2 regions of the Flexivirga alba genome follow, and region 1 is predicted to be linked to the other one. Evidence: predicted binding sites of a transcription regulator. Region 1 holds the regulator's gene; the other holds the start of a gene.
What was found. Region 1 encodes Rex, which represses fermentation and respiration genes when NADH is low (regulators of the CRP and FNR family bind a similar motif). Its sites were predicted from a motif close to CTTGTGAANNNNTTCACAAG; they were not measured.

Region 1 (8,657 bases):
ACGCGCGCACCGGGGAGTTGACGCCTCCGGGGGTGACATCGCGTGCTCGTTGCAGCAGAGCTGCCGAGGCGTCGTCGCGGGTGATGCGGTCCTGCATCCGGTCCTGCATCCGGTCCTGCGCAGAGGGCGTACTCGTCATACCAGCATTGTCTCAGGCGGCGATACGCGAAGTCCTACGGGTTGTAGTTGTCGCACTCCGCGCCCAGCAGGTGCGTGCGTACCTTGAGCATCGCCGCGCCGAGCGACTGGAACAACGCCGGGTCCATCTGCCGGATCAGATGCTCCTGGACGCCGGTGACGTGCACCCGAGCCGCGGACCGAACTGCCGCCAGCCCCTCGTCATTCAGCTTCAGTTGTATGCCGCGCCCGTCGTCCGGCGCCGGCCTGCGCTCGACCCAGCCACGCCGGGTCAGCCGGGTGGCGGTGTGGGTGACCCGACTGCGCGATTGCACAGTCTGATCGGCGAGACGACTCATCCGCATCTCCTGGCAGGGAGCCTCGGACAGCATCGACAGCAACTCGTACTCGGCGAGCGACATACCGAGGTCCTGCAGCTCGGCGTCCAAGACGGCCTCGAGCGCGCGGCTGCCGCGCAGGTAGGCACGCCACGCGCGCTGTTCGTCATCGGACAACCACGGGACATCGGCTACCGACGTGGTCGGGCACAGCGGGGCGGAATCGATCTCGGACACCTGCTCAGCATAGAAGTTCATTCGGGACAGACACAGGAAGCTTGGGATGCGTCGGCGTTGCAGGGAGCTTGCGACTCGCAACGCAGACGCAGAACAAGCCTCATAGGTCGGAAAGTCATCTTCGGGCACGGGAATAATTGAAATCTCAACTAGTGTTGTGCATACTGGCTGCCGAGCACGGCGACCACCCCAAGACTTCCACACACAACCGAACCGCTGAGGAGCATCATGAGCAACACCACCACCACCACCACCAACACAACGCTCGACGGCCTGGCCACCGGCACCTGGAACATCGACGCAGCGCACAGCGCGTTCGGTTTCCAGGTCCGCCACCTGATGGTCAGCAAGGTCAAGGGCAAGTTCGACGAGTTCACCGCGACCCTGACCGTCGGTGAGACGCTCGAGGACTCCAGCGTCGAGGCCGAGGTCAAGATGACCTCGATCAACACCGGCGTCGCCGACCGCGACAACCACCTGCGGACCAACGACTTCTTCGAGGTCGAGACCTACCCGACGATGACCTTCAAGTCGACCAAGGTCACCGAGACCGAGCTGACCGGCGACCTGACCATCAAGAACGTCACCAAGCCGGTCACCTTCGACGTCGAGTTCGGTGGCGTCGGCTCCGACCCGTGGGGTGGCACCCGCGCCGGCTTCGAGGCCTCGCTCGAGATCAACCGCAAGGAGTTCGGCGTCGACATCGAGATGCCGCTCCAGGGCGGCGGCGTGGTCGTCGGCGACAAGGTCAAGATCATCCTCGACCTCGAGTTCGTCAAGGCCTGAGCGCCATACTCCCTCAGGTGTGACAGCCTGAGCGACGTCATGCCCACGAACCGCGCGAGCGGGACCGGCACACCCCCGAGTGCCTGGTCCCGCTCGCGTTTTCGTTTGCCGCCCTCCCCCGGCTGGATCCCCCTTCGCCGAGTCAGGCGCCTTGCAGGTGGCGGGCGACCTCGGTCGCGTAGTAGGTCAGGATGATCTGCGCGCCGGCCCGCTTGATCGAGGTGAGCGACTCCAGGACCATGGCGTCGCGGTCGATCCAGCCGTTCGCGCCGGCCGCCTCGATCATCGCCATCTCACCGCTGACCTGGTATGCCGCAACGGGCACGTCACTGACCTCGCGCACGTCACGCAGGATGTCGAGGTAGGGCAGCGCGGGCTTGACCATCACCAGATCGGCGCCCTCGGCGAGGTCGAGCCGCAGCTCGCGCAACGCGTCGGTGCGGTTGGCCGAGTCCTGCTGGTAGGTGCGCCGGTCGCCGTCCAGCGCCGACTCGACCGCTTCGCGGAACGGCCCGTATGCCGCGGAGGCGTACTTCACGGCATACGCGAGGATGCCGACGTCGGTGTGCCCCGCTTCGTCAAGAGCGCGCCGTATGACGCCCACCTGGCCGTCCATCATCCCGGACGGGCCGACGAGGTGCACGCCTGCTTCGGCATGCGCGATCGCCATCTCGGCATACCGCTGCAGGGTGGCGTCGTTGTCGACGCGTCCCTGCGAGTCGAGCACGCCGCAGTGCCCGTGGGAGGTGAATTCGTCCAGGCACAGGTCCGACATCAGAACCGTGTCGTCGCCGAGCTCGTCCCGCAGCCGCCGCAGGGCGATGTTCAGGATGCCGTCGGGATCCGTTGCGCCAGAACCGGTTTCGTCACGCTGCGCCGGCACGCCGAAGATCATCAGCCCACCGACGCCGGCGTCGACCGCCTCACGGGCGGCCTTGACCAGCGAGTCCAGCGTGTGCTGCTCGACGCCCGGCATCGACTGCAGCGGGACCGGGGCGTCGATGCCCTCCTTGACGAACATCGGCAACACCAGGTCGGCCGGATTCAGCCGGGTCTCAGCGACCAGCCGGCGCATCGCCGGAGTGGTCCGCAGCCGCCGCGGACGGGCGGAACCCGCGGGCAAGGCCCACGGGTTCCCGCTCGCTGCACTGTGCCTGGGGCTCATCGTGAAGCCTTGGCCTTGCGCCGCGACGAAGCCTTCCGCTCGCTCGGACGACGCACCTGGTCGCCGTTCTCGGCTGCGGTCAGCGCCAGGCCCCGGCCGTAGTCCGCGAGCGCCTCGACCAGCGCTTCGGCGCTCGGCTCCGCGGCCAGCACGTCGACGCGCAGGCCGTGTTCCTCGGCAGTCTTGGCAGTGGCCGGGCCGATGCAGGCGATGACCGTGGTGGCGTGCGGCTTCCCAGCGATACCAACCAGATTGCGCACCGTCGAGCTCGACGTGAAGCACACCGCGTCGAACTTGCCGGTCTTGATCGCCTCGCGTACCTCGGGTGCCGGCGGAGCGGCGCGCACGGTCCGGTATGCCGTGACGTCGTCGACCTCCCAGCCCATGTCCTGCAGCCCGGCGACCAGCGTGTCGGTGGCGATGTCGGCGCGCGGCAGGAAGACCCGGTTGATGGGGTCGAGCACGTCGTCATACGGCGGCCAGTCCTCGAGCAGGCCCTTGGCGGACTGCTCGTTGCTCGGCACGAGGTCGGGCTCCAGGCCCCACTCGCGCAGCGACTCGGCGGTCACGCCGCCGACTGCTGCGATCTTCAGACCGGCGAATGCCCTTGCGTCCAAACCGAATTCGACGAACTTCTCGCGCACCGCGCGAACGGCGTTGGCGGAAGTGAAACCGATCCACTCGTAGCGGCCGGTCACCAGGCCCTTGATCGCGCGCTCCATCTGCTGCGGGGTCCGCGGGGGCTCCACGCTGATGGTCGGGACGACGTCACTCGCCGCGCCGTGCGATGCGAGGCGGTCGGTCATCGTGCCGGACTGCTCCTTGGTGCGCGGCACCAGGACGTTCCAGCCGAAGAGCGGCTTGGTCTCCCACCAGGACAACTGCTCGCGCAGGCCGACGACCGAGCCGACGACCGCGACGACCTGGCCGGTCAGCGGCTGGGACTTCAGCGCACCGGCGACCTCGCCGAGGGTGGTGACGCGCGTCGCCTGACGGATGGTGGTGCCTTCGGTGCTCAACGACACCGGGGTCTCGGCGCTGCGGCCGGCGGCCAGCAGCTTCGCCAGCCCGGCGGGGACCGACTCGGCGGTGCCGAGGACGACGGCGGTGGCGTCGTTCGCGACGGCACTGCTCCAGTCGGTCTTGTCGTCAGCGGCCGACAGCACGTGCACTGTGCGCGCACCGCTGCCGACCAGCGGGATGCCTGCGTATGACGGCACCGCGCTGACCGCGCTGACGCCCGGCACGATCTCGAAGGCGATGTCGGCCTTGTGGCAGGCGACCGACTCCTCGGCCAGACCGTTGAAGGTGGCAGGGTCGCCGTCCATCAGGCGAACGACCAGTCCGGCCGTGTCGTCGGCGCGAGCGGCCGCCTTCGCGGTGCGCACGACGAGCTTCGCGCGGGACGCGGTGGTGAGGGTCTGCCCCGTTTCACCGTGACCGGCGTCGACGATCTCGACTCCTTCGCGGGCGAACTCCGCGACGAAGTCCTCCCGGGCGATCTGGTCGATGATGATCACGTCGGCCGCGCGCAGCAACTTGGCCGCCCGGACGGTGATCAGTGACGGGTCACCCGGCCCGGAGCCGATGAAGGCAACCTGAGGCAGGGTCTTGCGGGTCTTTGTTGTGCTCACTTCTTCACGCTCCGCGGCGCTGGGGGTGTTGGACGGTGACGGGATCTGCGTCCCTTGGTAAGAGTCCGCCGGGTGTCGGCTCTGGTGCTTGCCCATCCGATGTGAACGCTTCCAGCGCCCCATCGGCGAGCAGTAACTCCGCGACGTCGTGACCGAGTTGTTCTGGATGGTCGAACGGTCCGGTCTGTGACCGCCGCAGGTCGAAGGTGCCGTCGGTGCGACCGACGAATGCGCGCAATGAGATCTCGAGGCTGCCGTCGAGGTCCTCGCTGATCTCCGCGAGCGCGCCGAGCGGAGCCGAGCAGCCGGCTTCGAGCCGAGAGAGCACGGCTCGCTCGGCGGTGACCGCAGCGCGGGTGTCTGCGTCGTCGAGTCCTCGCACGACGTCATACAAGGCGGTGTCGTCGGCGCGGATCTCGAGCGCCAGGGCGCCCTGGCCGGGCGCGGGCAACATCTGCAATGGGTCGATCGTCTCGGTGATCTCGTCAAGGCGGCCGACTCGCGACAGACCGGCGCGGGCCAGCACGATGCCGTCGAGCTCGCCATGACGGACGTAGTCGATCCGGCGGTCGATGTTGCCGCGGACCTCTCGGGTCACGAGGCCGAGTCCGAGCGCGGCAAGCTGAGCCGCGCGACGCGGCGAACCACCGACAACAGCGCCGGGCGACAACTCACCGAGCGTCAGTCCGTCGCGGGCGATCAGCGCGTCGCGTGCGTCTTCACGAGGAGGTATGGCGGCAATGGTCAGACCGGGAGCCGGCGCCGTCGGCAGATCCTTGAGGGAGTGCACCGTCAGGTCGATCTCGTTGTTGCGCAACGCATTTCGTATGGCGGTGGCAAACACACCGGTGCCGCCCAACTGGGTGAGCGGAGCACGGTTGGTGTCACCCTCGGTGACGATCTCGACGACCTCGATGTCGTGACCGAGCGCGCGCAACTCGTCGGCGATCAGGCCGGTCTGGGTCAGCGCGAGCTTGCTGCGCCGGGAGCCGATGACAATCTTCATCGCGACTCACCCCCTGCGGGTTCACCGTGCGGAATCTGCGCAACACGGGTCTCGTGCGGGTCCAGGTCGAAGAGCATCCGCAGCAGTGCGGCGTAGTCCTGGCCGCCCTGCTCCTCGCCGGCGAGTTGCTTGATGCGCACGGTGGGCGTGTGCAGGATCTTCTCCACCACGCGGTGCACGGTCATCTGCACCTGCGCTGCGTCGTGCTCGGACAGGTCGGCGCGCTGGTCGAGGCGAGTCAACTCGGCGGCCACCACATCGGCTGCGCGCTTGCGCAACTCGGCGACAGCCGGTGCGACGGCAGCGGCACGACGGGCCACGAGGAACTCCGCGACCTCCGCACTCACCAGATCGTGCGCCGCTGTCACCTGGGTCTTCTCGGCATCCTCGGCGACTGCCGCGCTGAGGTCTTCGAGGGAGACCAGGGCGATGCCGGGCACGGTCAGCAGCCGCGGGTCCACATCGCGAGGCAATGCGAGATCGACCAGCAGAGTAGGAGTTTCGGAGGCAGCGACGTTGTCGACGTCGAGCACGTGCCCGACGGCGCCGGTGCAGGAGATCACCAGGTCCGCGTCCGCGACGGCCGCCGTCAGGTCGGCCCAGTCGCGCGCGACTCCTCCGGTCGCCTGCGCGAGGCGATCAGCCTTGCCCGGCGTGCGGTTGATGATGGTGAGGTGGCCGACACCGGCACGGGCCAGGGTGTGTGCCGCCAGGCCGCTCATCGCCCCGGCGCCGACGACCAGCGCACGCTGCTCGCCCAACTCGCCGAGAGTGGACTGCGCGACGACCAGCGACCGCTCCACGAGGGACCGGCTGACGGTGTCGATGTCGGTCTCGGTGTGGACCCGCTTGCCGACCCGCAGCGCGTGCTGCATGAGTGCCGACAGCGACGGGTCCAGATGTCCGCCGTCCTGCGCGGCGCGCAGTGCCTCGCGTAGTTGGCCGAGGATCTGTGCCTCACCGACGGCGACCGAGTCGAGGCCGGAGGCGACCTGGAAGGCGTGCGCAACGGCGCGGTCCTCGAAGTGCACGTAGAGGTGATCGCGCAGCTGCCCGACCGCCAAACCGGTTGTGGCAGCGAGGGATTCGGTGATGCCGGTGACCGCGCCGTGGAAGGTCTCGACATCGGCGTAGATCTCGACGCGGTTGCAGGTGGAGACCACGACGCTGGCATTGACATGCTCGTTGAGGTCGAGGAGTCGACCAGCCGATCGGCCTGCTCCCCGGTCAGCACGACCCGCTCGAGAAGATCGACACCGGTCGTGCGGTGCGACATACCGATCACGATGAGGCTGCTCACGGCGCCTCACCCCACGAAGTTCTCCGCTCCTTCGTCGCTCCGATACTTCGCGCGGACCCCGAGTCCTTCGACACGAAATGCCTTGAGGAGAGTTCGCCATCCCGACCACGCTGTTCGTGGAAGGCGAGGATCTGGAGCTCGGTCGCGAGGTCGACCTTGCGGACTTCAACACCGTCCGGGACGGTGATCACGCACGGGGCGAAGTTGAGAATGGAGCGCACCCCGAGCGCGACCGCCTGGTCGGCCGCCTGCTGCGCCGCGTGCGGCGGGGTGGCCAGCACCGCGATGATGCTCTCGGGCGCCTGCTTGGCCAGGTCGGCGAAATCGATGACCTGCAGTCCGGCGATCTCGGTGCCGATCACTGCCGGGTCCTCGTCGACCAGCCACCGGACGCTGAAACCGCGCGTCGCGAACCCGCCGTATGCCGCAAGTGCATGACCCAGGTTGCCCATGCCGATGATGGCGACGGACCAGTCGTGATGCAGGCCGAGCTCGCGGGAGATCTCTTCGGAGAGACGGCCGACGTCATACCCGACGCCGCGCACGCCATACGAACCGAGGTGGGAGAGATCCTTGCGCAATCCGGTGGAGCGAACACCTGCTGCTTCGGAGAGCGCCTCGGAGGAGATGACCTCGACTCCACGGGCTCCCAGGCTCCGCAACGCGCGTAGATAGAGAGGTAGCCTGGCCACGGTGGCTTCCGGGATCTCCCGGCGGGCGGCCGATGCGGTGCTCAATGCGCTCCGACTCCTCCATGCGCTGCGGGACAGGCGTATACCAAACGCCGGCCACAGAGGATCAATGACCCCCTGACTGTAGGTCTTTGTGAACGCGGGCACAAAGTCGCAAATTCCTGACAAAAGTGCTAGACGGGGGCGGCCTCACCTGCCGACGGTGCTCGTGGTAGCGAAGTGGCCTCGTCGGCGCGGTGTCAACGCCTGCTGCGACAACGGTCTCGGCGGTTGAAACGCCCGTCTCGCGGGCTGGGCGGTTGAGTGCCGACCAGTGGCGACGCCGACCCATGCCGAGAGGTCGATGGATGTCGTGAGACGGCGCTCTCGCAGCGTCTATTGACCTCTCGGCGCGTGATCGGGCCCGCTCAGCGCTCCAGCGTGAACAGGTCACGCGGACTACCGTCCGGCGCCAAGCCAGTGGCCCCGTGATCGACGAAGCCGAGTCCTCGGTATAGCGAACGGGCAGGGTCACCGCCATCGACCTCACGACTGAACGTGACCACCCCGACGTCCCCTTCTGGCCAACGCTCAAGCGCGGTGCGAACCAGCGCGGCACCGATTCCCTGTCTGCGCGCACTGTGGCGAACCGCGAGCCAATTGATGTGGTGCGCTTTGTCGTCCCGGCTGAGCAACATTCCCCCAGTTACGACGCTGCCGTGCGTGACGACGAAAGCGGTGCCGCGCGCAATGCCCCGGCGTACGTGCTGCTCGAAGTCCGGCATCGGCCCGAAAAGTGGCGTTACCTCCTCGGCGAGGCTCAGCCATGAAGTGACGTGCTCCGCTCTCGCAGTTTCGACCTCGGCCACTCGCGCAAACGAGGGACCGCTCACCACGGATTGGGGAACGCAAGCGGCATACCTGCGGGGCCCAGGCGGCCTCATTGTCGACGTATGCCGCGACGCATGACTACATCCACCGAGAGGTCGATGGATGTCGTGCGACGGCGCTCTCGCAGCGTCTATTGACCTCTCGACGCGTGATCGGGCGCGCTCAGCGCTTGCCGAACAACTTCCGCCGCCGCGAGAGCGCCTTGCGCAGCCGCTGCTCGTCGACGCGCCAGTAGTCGTGCTGCTTGCCGTCGACGAGGGTGACCGGGATCTGTTCGGCGTATGACGCCATCAGCTCCGGCTCGTCGAGGATGTTCCGCTCGACGAAACTCTCCCCCGTGTCGGCACAGACTCGCTCGATGACCGCACGCGCGTCGTCGCACAGGTGGCAGTCGGGCTTGCCGATGAGCTCGATGCGGGGTTGTGACATACCGAAGGAACTCAGAAGAACACCGAACGACGTTGCAGCAGAAGCGAATACAGCGACTGCTGGATGGTCTCGCGGACCTGGTC
Region 2 (8,657 bases), 1.2 Mb from region 1:
ATGGTCGGTGCCGGCAGCCGGGCGAAGTTCGTGAAGGCCCTGCCACAGCTCTACCGCGGCACACACCTGAAGAACCCCGAAGTCACGGTGGCGCGCGGCGCGACGGTGCGGATCGAGGCCGACGACGTCATGGCGTATGCCGACGGCGATCCGGTCGCCCCAGCGCCGGTCACTGCCCGCGCCCTCCCGGGTGCGCTCCGGCTGCTGTTGAATGACTGAGTCGCACCTCCCACAGACCGAAGGAATCCGTATGACTGCCAAGGGATATTGGATCGGACGCATCTCGGTGCACGACGATGCCGCTTACGCCGAGTATGTCGCCGCGGCCAATCCGGTCTACTCCGCGCACGGCGGCACACCGATCGTGCGCGGCGGGCAGTGTGAGGGCGTGGAGGGCAGCTCACGGCCCCGCAACGTGGTGATCGAGTTCCCGAGCTACCAGGCAGCGCTGGACTGCTACAACTCGCCCGAATACACCGCGGCCCGCGCGATCCGGCAACGTGCGGCCGAGGGTGAGATCGTCCTGGTCGAGGGTTATGAAGGGCCGCAGCCCAGCGCCTGACGCATCGGCACCAGCTTGGCGTCCGACTCGCCGAGCTCGGACTCCGGCTCGGAGCCGGCAACGATCCCGCAGCCGGCGAAAAGCCGCATCTGGGAAGGGGTTTCGAGCTCGCCGCAACGCAGCGCGATGCCCCATTCGCCGTCACCGGCGGCGTCCAGCCAGCCGACCGGCCCGGCATACCGGCCACGGTCCATCAGCTCCAGCTCGGCGATGAGATCGCGCGCCGCCAGTGTCGGAGTGCCGCAGACGGCGGCCGACGGGTGCAAGGACGCGGCCAGGCTGAGTGACGAGACGTCCTCGTGCAGCACTCCCGCGACGTCGGTCGCCAGGTGCATGACGTTGGGCAGGTGCAGCACGAAAGGCGACTCGGGCACGTTCATCGAGGAGCAGTGAGGGGAGAGCGCATCCGCGACCGAGCGCACGGCGTATTCGTGCTCCTCCAGGTCCTTGCTGGAGCGGGCCAGCGATCCGGCCAGCGCCAGGTCGTGTTCGTCGTCTCCCGTGCGCCGGATGGTGCCTGCCAGCACGCGCGAGGTGACCAGGCCCTTCTGCCGCCGCAGCAACATCTCCGGGGTTGCGCCGATCAGGCCGTCGACGCTGTAGGTCCAGGTGTTGGGGTAGGAGTCGGACAGGTTGCGCAGTAGGTAGCGCGGATCGATCGGAGTCTCGGACCGGACGACGACGTCGCGTGCCATTACGACCTTGTCGAGCGCGCCGGACTGGATGCGCTCGACGGCGGTGCCCACCGCCGCCATCCATTCGGACCCGCTCAATGCGCCGTTGCCGACTTCGGAAATCGTTGGTGCGTCTGGACATTCGCTCGCTTCGAGGGGAGCGGCGCCCGATAGGTCGGCCGCCGTGCTGACCGTGGTGATCCACGCGACGCCGTGCTGGCGCCCGACGACGGTCGCTGGTACGTGCAACACGCCGCCCGCCTCGGACGCGGCGGCGAAGGCGAACGAACCGACGGCGATCAGACCGGACCCGGGCAGGTCGACCTGGCTCCGAACGACAGCGTCTTTGACGATGCCGCGCCACCACTGCTCGGCGTCGGCGAACCGCGACGTTCCCTGTGTCTGTATGGCGGTGGCGGTGCCCCATCCGACGAATCCGTCGCCCTCGCGCAGCCAGCACACGGGTGCTTCGGCGTCGGCAGGGATCAACGAGACGAGATCTCCCGGGTCCGGGATGCGCACCGAGCGCACCACCAGAGCCGGGTGGGATTGCGGCAACGGCATGGTCACGACCGGATACCTTACGCCGCACGTGGATGCAGATCGGCTCTCGCCATACGGAACAATGTCCAGCATGAATCGCGCGAGCCTCGACAAGCAGCCCCGTGACGTCGCGAAGATGTTCGACCAAGTCGCGGCGCGCTATGACATCACCAACGACGTGATGTCGATGGGCCAGGACCGGCGCTGGCGGAAGGCCGTCGTCGAGTCCGTCGCGGCCCGGCCGGGCGATCTGGTGCTCGACATCGCGGCGGGCACCGGCACCAGCACCGAGCCCTTCGAGCGTCTCGGCGCTCGCGTCATACCGGCCGACTTCTCGCTCGGCATGCTGCGCGCGGGCAAGCAGCGGCGTCCCGACATGGCCTTCACCGCGGCCGACGCCACGCAGTTGCCGTTCGCCGACGGAGTCTTCGATGCGGTCACCATGTCCTTCGGGTTCCGCAACGTGCACTCGACGCAGGAGGCGCTTCGCGAGTTCCGCCGGGTGACCAAGCCGGGCGGCAAGATCCTGATCTGCGAGTTCTCGACGCCGACCAACGCAGCCTTCCGCAAGGTCTACAGCGAATATCTGATGTCGGCCCTGCCGCGTGTCGCTCGCCGGGTCGGTTCCAACGCCGACTCCTATGTCTATCTGGCCGAGTCGATCCAGGCCTGGCCGGACCAGGCCGGTGTCGCAGCGCAGCTGCAGGAGGCCGGCTGGGCCAAGGTCGAATGGCGCAACCTCTCCGGCGGCATCGTGGCCCTGCACCGCGCGACCAAACCGGCGACGATGTAGATCTCGATACGCGATGTCCCCGCTTCGCTCCTCCATCCCAACTCGACCAGCTTGATCTTAGGATCGCCTAAGTAGGTGCGGCGTTCCCGCTGGGAATACAGTGCATGGGTTAGTGAAGACGTTCACAAGCTAGAAAGAAATCCCCGAGTGAGCCTCCCCGGCGTTAGCCCTGCCCTGGACGAGAGCGCCGACGTCATCGTCGTCGGCGCCGGCCCTGGTGGATCAGCCACAGCCGCATACCTCGCAATGGCCGGCCTCGACGTGCTGTTGCTCGAGAAGACCCACTTCCCCCGGGAAAAGGTCTGCGGCGACGGTCTGACCCCACGAGCCGTGCGTGAGCTGATCACGCTCGGCGTGCCGACCCCCGAAGACGATGGCTGGATCAAGAACAAGGGCCTGCGGATCATCGGCGGCGGCATGCGTTTGCAGCTGGAGTGGCCGGATGTCGCGAGCTTCCCGCCATACGGCTTGGTGCGCACGCGCCAGGACTTCGACGACATCCTGGCCAAGCACGCCGTCAAGCACGGTGCTCGGCTGCGCGAAGGCGTCAACGTCAACGGCGCGATCAAGGACGAGCGCACCCGCGCGATCGTCGGCGTCGAGGCCAAGGAGATGGGCGACGACGACCGGCCGACCGGTCGCAAGCTGACCTTCCGCGCGCCGCTCGTCATCGCCGCCGACGGCAACTCCTCCCGCCTCTCGCTGGCCATGGGTCGCGACAAGCGTGACGACCGCCCGATGGGTGTTGCGGTTCGTGCTTACTACACGAGTCCTCGCCACGACGACGACTACTTGGAGTCGTGGCTCGAGCTGTGGTCGAAGGACAAGAACGGCAAGCGCGTCCTGCTGCCGGGTTACGGCTGGATCTTCGGCGTCGGCGACGGCACCAGCAACGTCGGCCTCGGAATCCTCAACACTTCCAGTGCTTTCGGCAAGACCGACTACAAGGACGTCATGCGTCGTTGGGTCGAGACGATGCCGGAGGAGTGGACCTACAACGAGGAGACCATCACCGGGCCGATCCGCGGTGCCGCACTGCCGATGGGCTTCAACCGGCAGCCGCACTACGCCGACGGTCTGCTGCTGGTCGGCGACGCCGGTGGCATGGTCAACCCGTTCAACGGTGAGGGCATCGCCTACGCGATGGAGTCCGGCCGGCTGGCCGCCGAAGTGGTCGCGCAGGCCTTTGCCCGCACCGACGACGCCGGGCGCGAGCGCGTGCTGCAGTCCTACCCGACGGTGATGAAGGATGCGCTCGGCGGCTACTTCACGGTGGGTCGCCACTTCGCGCAACTCATCGGCCATCCGGAAATCATGCGTTTTGCGGTGCGTTACGGCCTGCCGCGTAAGACGATGATGCGATTCTTGTTGAAGGTGATGGCCAACCTCGGCGACGAGCACGGTGGCAAACTCGACGACCGAGTGATGTCGATGCTGGCTCGCGTGGTGCCGGCAGCATGAGCCTCAAGGTTTCGAACAGCGACGTTCGGAAGGACTCGTAAGCAATGAACTACTCCTACGCACCGCTGTTGTTCTTCGCGGGCATCGGTGCCGCCTTCGCGATCTTCTCGGTGCTCGGCGCCAGCACGCTGGCCGGCCCGAAGCGTTACAACCGCGCCAAGGTCGACGCCTACGAGTGCGGCATCCAGCCGAGCCCGCACGCCGAGGGCGGCGGCCGTGTGCCGATCAAGTACTACCTGACGGCGATGCTGTTCATCATCTTCGACATCGAGTCGGTGTTCCTTTACCCGTTCGCCGTCTCGTTCGACCGGTTGGGGCTGTTCGCCCTGATCGAGATGGTGCTCTTCGTCGTGACTGTGTTCGTCGCCTACGCCTTTGTATGGCGCCGCGGCGGACTTGAGTGGGATTGAGGTCTACCGACATGGGAATCGAAGAGAAGCTGCCCGCGGGCTTCCTGCTGAGCACGGTCGAGCAGGTCGCCGGCTACATGCGCAAGAGCTCGGTCTGGCCGGCCACCTTCGGGCTGGCCTGCTGCGCGATCGAGATGATGGCCGTCGGCACGCCCGACTACGACATCGCCCGCTTCGGCATGGAGCGCTTCAGTGCGACTCCGCGCCAGGCCGACCTGATGATCGTCGCCGGCCGCGTCAGCCAGAAGATGGCACCCGTCGTGCGTCAGGTCTACGACCAGATGCCCGAGCCCAAGTGGGTCATCTCGATGGGTGTGTGCGCCAGCTCGGGCGGCATGTTCAACAACTATGCGATCGTGCAGGGCGTCGACCACGTCATACCGGTCGACATCTACCTGCCGGGCTGTCCGCCGCGGCCGGAGATGCTGCTCAACGCGATTCTCGAGCTGCACAAGCAGATCCAGAACACCAAGCTGGGCGTCAACCGGGTCGAGGCCGCACGTGCGGCTGAGCAGGCGGCGATGGCAGCGACGCCGACGCATCAGATGAAAGGCCTCCTCGCGTGAGTGATGAGAAGAAGCCGGACGCGCCGAGCAGCGAGGCGACGACGACCGACGCGGTCACCCCGAACGAACTCGTGGAGACCACGACCGTCGGCCAGCCGATCAAGATCGCCGACCGCAAGGGCATGTTCGGCCCGTCGCTCGGCGGCGACACCAGCGGGTATGGCGGACTGAACCGCCCCGTGTTCTTCCCGGGCACCGCGAGCAAGCCGTATGGCGGCTACTTCGACCAGTTGACCGACTCGCTCGAGGCGGCATTGACTCAGCGCGGTGGCGATTACGCTGCTGCGGTCGAGCGCGTGGTCGTGGACCGCGGCGAGTTGACGCTCTTCGTGGCCCGCGAGCACCTTCCGCTGGTGGCAGAGGCGCTGCGTGACGAGCCGGCGCTGCGTTTCGAGCAGTGCCTGAGTGTGAGCGGTGTGCACTACCCGGAGGAGACCGGCCGTGAGTTGCACGCCGTCTACCACTTCATGTCGATCACCAATGGCAGCAAGCGAGTTCGCGTCGAGGTCGCAGTGCCCGACGGTGACGCGCACCTCCCGTCGATCGTGCCGACATACCCCGGCGTTGACTGGCACGAGCGCGAGACCTGGGACATGTTCGGGATCATCTTCGACGGTCACCCGGCGCTGACCCGGATCCTGATGCCGGACGACTGGCCCGGCCACCCCCAACGCAGGGACTACCCGCTGGGCGGCATACCGGTGGAGTACAAAGGCGCCACCGTGCCGCCGGCGGACGACAGGAGGTCGTACAAGTGACACCCGAGGCGACGGCCGGTTCTGGCGCAGCGAAGCAAGCCAGGACCGACGCATACGAGCCACGAACAGGCACTTCGTCGACCGACCCATTCGGCGCCACCACCCATGACGTCGACGACGACACCCCGGTGCTCAACGCCGTCGGCGGTGACTGGGACGACCTGGTCGACGAGGCCGCAGCTCTGCACGAGGAGCGGATCGTCGTCAACATGGGTCCGCAGCACCCGTCGACGCACGGTGTGTTGCGGCTGATCCTCGAGCTGGATGGCGAGACGGTCACCGAGGCCCGCGCGGGCATCGGTTACCTGCACACCGGCATCGAGAAGAACATGGAATACCGCACCTGGACCCAGGGCGTGACCTTCTGCACCCGCATGGACTACGTCATGCCGCTGTTCAACGAAGCGGTCTACTGCCTGTCCGTCGAGAAGCTGCTCGGCATCACCGACCAGATCCCCGCCCGTGCCCAGGCCATCCGGGTGCTGATGATGGAGCTCAACCGCGTCACATCGCACCTGGTCTGCCTGGCCACCGGCGGTATGGAGATGGGCGCGACGACCGTCATGACCATCGGCTTCCGGGAGCGCGAGCGCATCCTGCGGATCTTCGAGGCGATCAGCGGCCTGCGCATGAACCACGCCTACATCCGCCCGGGCGGCGTCGCTTCCGACCTGCCGGCAGGCACCATCGACCAGGTCCGCGAGAACATCCCGCTGGTCCGCAAGGGCATCGGCGAGCTCGAGGCACTGCTCAACGAGAACCCCGTGCTGAAGGCGCGCATGTGCGACGTCGGCTACCTCGACCTCACCGGCTGTATGGCGCTGGGTATGACGGGCCCGGTGCTGCGATCGACCGGCTTGCCGCACGACCTGCGCAAGGCCGACCCCTACTGCGGTTACGAGACCTACGACTTCGAGGTCCCGGTCCGCGACACCTGCGACGCCTACGCCCGTTACCGCGTGCGCGTCGACGAGATGTACCAGTCGCTGCGCATCGTGGAGCAGGTCATCCAGCGGCTCGACGAGCAGCCCGGCCCGGTCATGGTCGAGGACAAGAAGATCGCCTGGCCGGCTCAGCTGGCCGTCGGGTCAGACGGCCAGGGCAACAGCCTGGACCACATCCGGGAGATCATGGGCGAGTCGATGGAGTCCCTCATCCACCACTTCAAGCTGGTGACCGAGGGCTTCCGGGTGCCGCCCGGCCAGGCGTATGCCGCGATCGAGAGCCCCAAGGGCGAGATCGGCTGTCACACGGTGTCCGACGGAGGCACCCGTCCCTACCGGGCGCACTTCCGGGATCCGTCCTTCAACAACCTGCAAGCGGTCGCCGCGATGGCCGAGGGCGGCTCGGTCGCCGACGTCATCGTCGCCGTCGCTTCCATTGACCCCGTGATGGGAGGCGTCGACCGCTGATGAGTGAGATCAACAAGGTGCACGCGGAGGAGCGGAGCCACCCCTCCAACGCGATCCTGCACCCTCAGGCGCCGCTGCACGCCAGTGACGAGCCGTACACCGAAGAGCAGTTGACGCAGCTCAACCAGGACATCGACGAGATCATCGCTCGATACCCGGAGAAGCGCTCCGCGCTGCTGCCGATGCTGCACCTGATTCAGAGCGTCGACGGCTTCGTCAGCGGCCGCGGCGTGCGCCTGTGCGCCGAGCGGTTGTCGTTGACGGACGCGGAGGTCAGCGGTGTCGCGACCTTCTACACCCAGTACAAGCGCCACCCCAACGGCGACTACACGATCGGTGTCTGCACCAACACGTTGTGCGCGGTGATGGGCGGCGACCTGATCTACGAGCGCCTCTCGGACCACCTCGGCATCGGCCACGACGAGACCACCGAGGACGGCAAGATCACCCTCGAGCGGGTCGAGTGCAACGCTGCGTGCGACTACGCCCCGGTGGTCATGGCCAACTGGGAGTTCTTCGACAAGCAGACGCCCGAGTCGGCCGTGCAGATGGCCGACGACCTGCGCGCCGGCAAGGACGTCGCGCCGACCCGTGGCGCTGCGAAGGTGTGCTCCTTCAAGCACGTCGAGCGTGTGCTGGCGGGCTTCCCGGACGGCCACGCCAATGAGGGCATCGGCGCCGGCGAACCGTCCCTGGAGGGCCTGCGGCTCGCGCACCAGAACGACTGGCGTGCGCCGGGTGACGAGGGCGGTCCGCTGTCCGAGGACCAGCAGGACACCAAGCAGAACCAGGCGACCACCGACCAGACCGGCGGCCCGCTGCCCGGCCACCCGCACAGTTCGGCTGAGAGCCAGGAGGACTGATGGCTACCACGTTGACCCCGGTGCTCACCAAGCACTGGGACGATCCCCGCAGCTGGACCCTGGAGACCTACCGGCGCGAGGGCGGTTACCAGGCCCTCGACAAGGCGCTCGGCATGGACCCCGCGGCCCTGATCGAAGAGGTCAAGAACTCCGGCCTGCGCGGCCGCGGCGGCGCGGGGTTCCCGAGCGGCCTGAAGTGGTCGTTCCTTCCCAAGCCGGACGGCGGCCCGCGGTACCTGGTCGTCAACGCGGACGAGTCCGAACCGGGCACCTGCAAGGACATCCCGCTGATGATGGCCACGCCACATCTCCTCGTCGAGGGCGTCGCGATCACGTCGTTCGCCATCGGCTGCAACCACGCGTTCATCTACCTTCGCGGCGAGGTCGTGCACGTCTACCGCCGGCTGATGAACGCCGTACAGGAGGCGTATGACGCGGGCCTGCTCGGCAAGAACATCAACGGCACCGGTTTCGACCTGGACGTCACCGTCCACGCCGGCGCCGGCGCTTACGAGTGCGGTGAGGAGACCGCGCTGCTCGACTCGCTCGAGGGACGGCGCGGCCAGCCCCGTCTGAAGCCACCGTTCCCCGCAGTCGAGGGCCTCTACGCCCGCC

Region 2: the regulator Rex is predicted to act here: its motif matches at 2,682-2,701, upstream of ACFQDH_RS08150 (geranylgeranyl reductase family protein).

What each region holds. Positions count from the first base shown of each region.
Region 1 is NZ_JBHSWH010000001.1:423,380-432,036, forward strand. It holds gene hemL (glutamate-1-semialdehyde 2,1-aminomutase) at 1-109, opposite strand, end outside; gene ACFQDH_RS02060 (MarR family winged helix-turn-helix transcriptional regulator) at 174-692, opposite strand; gene ACFQDH_RS02065 (YceI family protein) at 921-1,478, shown strand; gene hemB (porphobilinogen synthase) at 1,621-2,643, opposite strand; gene ACFQDH_RS02075 (bifunctional uroporphyrinogen-III C-methyltransferase/uroporphyrinogen-III synthase) at 2,640-4,277, opposite strand; gene hemC (hydroxymethylbilane synthase) at 4,282-5,283, opposite strand; gene hemA (glutamyl-tRNA reductase) at 5,280-6,446, opposite strand; gene ACFQDH_RS02090 (redox-sensing transcriptional repressor Rex) at 6,580-7,320, opposite strand; gene ACFQDH_RS02095 (GNAT family N-acetyltransferase) at 7,683-8,123, opposite strand; gene ACFQDH_RS02100 (glutaredoxin family protein) at 8,308-8,574, opposite strand; gene ACFQDH_RS02105 (lysophospholipid acyltransferase family protein) at 8,586-8,657, opposite strand, start outside.
Region 2 is NZ_JBHSWH010000001.1:1,671,924-1,680,580, forward strand. It holds gene ACFQDH_RS08130 (diacylglycerol/lipid kinase family protein) at 1-219, shown strand, start outside; gene ACFQDH_RS08135 (DUF1330 domain-containing protein) at 251-562, shown strand; gene ACFQDH_RS08140 (isochorismate synthase) at 535-1,800, opposite strand; gene ACFQDH_RS08145 (demethylmenaquinone methyltransferase) at 1,871-2,572, shown strand; gene ACFQDH_RS08150 (geranylgeranyl reductase family protein) at 2,720-4,033, shown strand; gene ACFQDH_RS08155 (NADH-quinone oxidoreductase subunit A) at 4,078-4,443, shown strand; gene ACFQDH_RS08160 (NuoB/complex I 20 kDa subunit family protein) at 4,455-5,009, shown strand; gene ACFQDH_RS08165 (NADH-quinone oxidoreductase subunit C) at 5,006-5,767, shown strand; gene ACFQDH_RS08170 (NADH-quinone oxidoreductase subunit D) at 5,896-7,179, shown strand; gene nuoE (NADH-quinone oxidoreductase subunit NuoE) at 7,179-8,042, shown strand; gene nuoF (NADH-quinone oxidoreductase subunit NuoF) at 8,042-8,657, shown strand, end outside.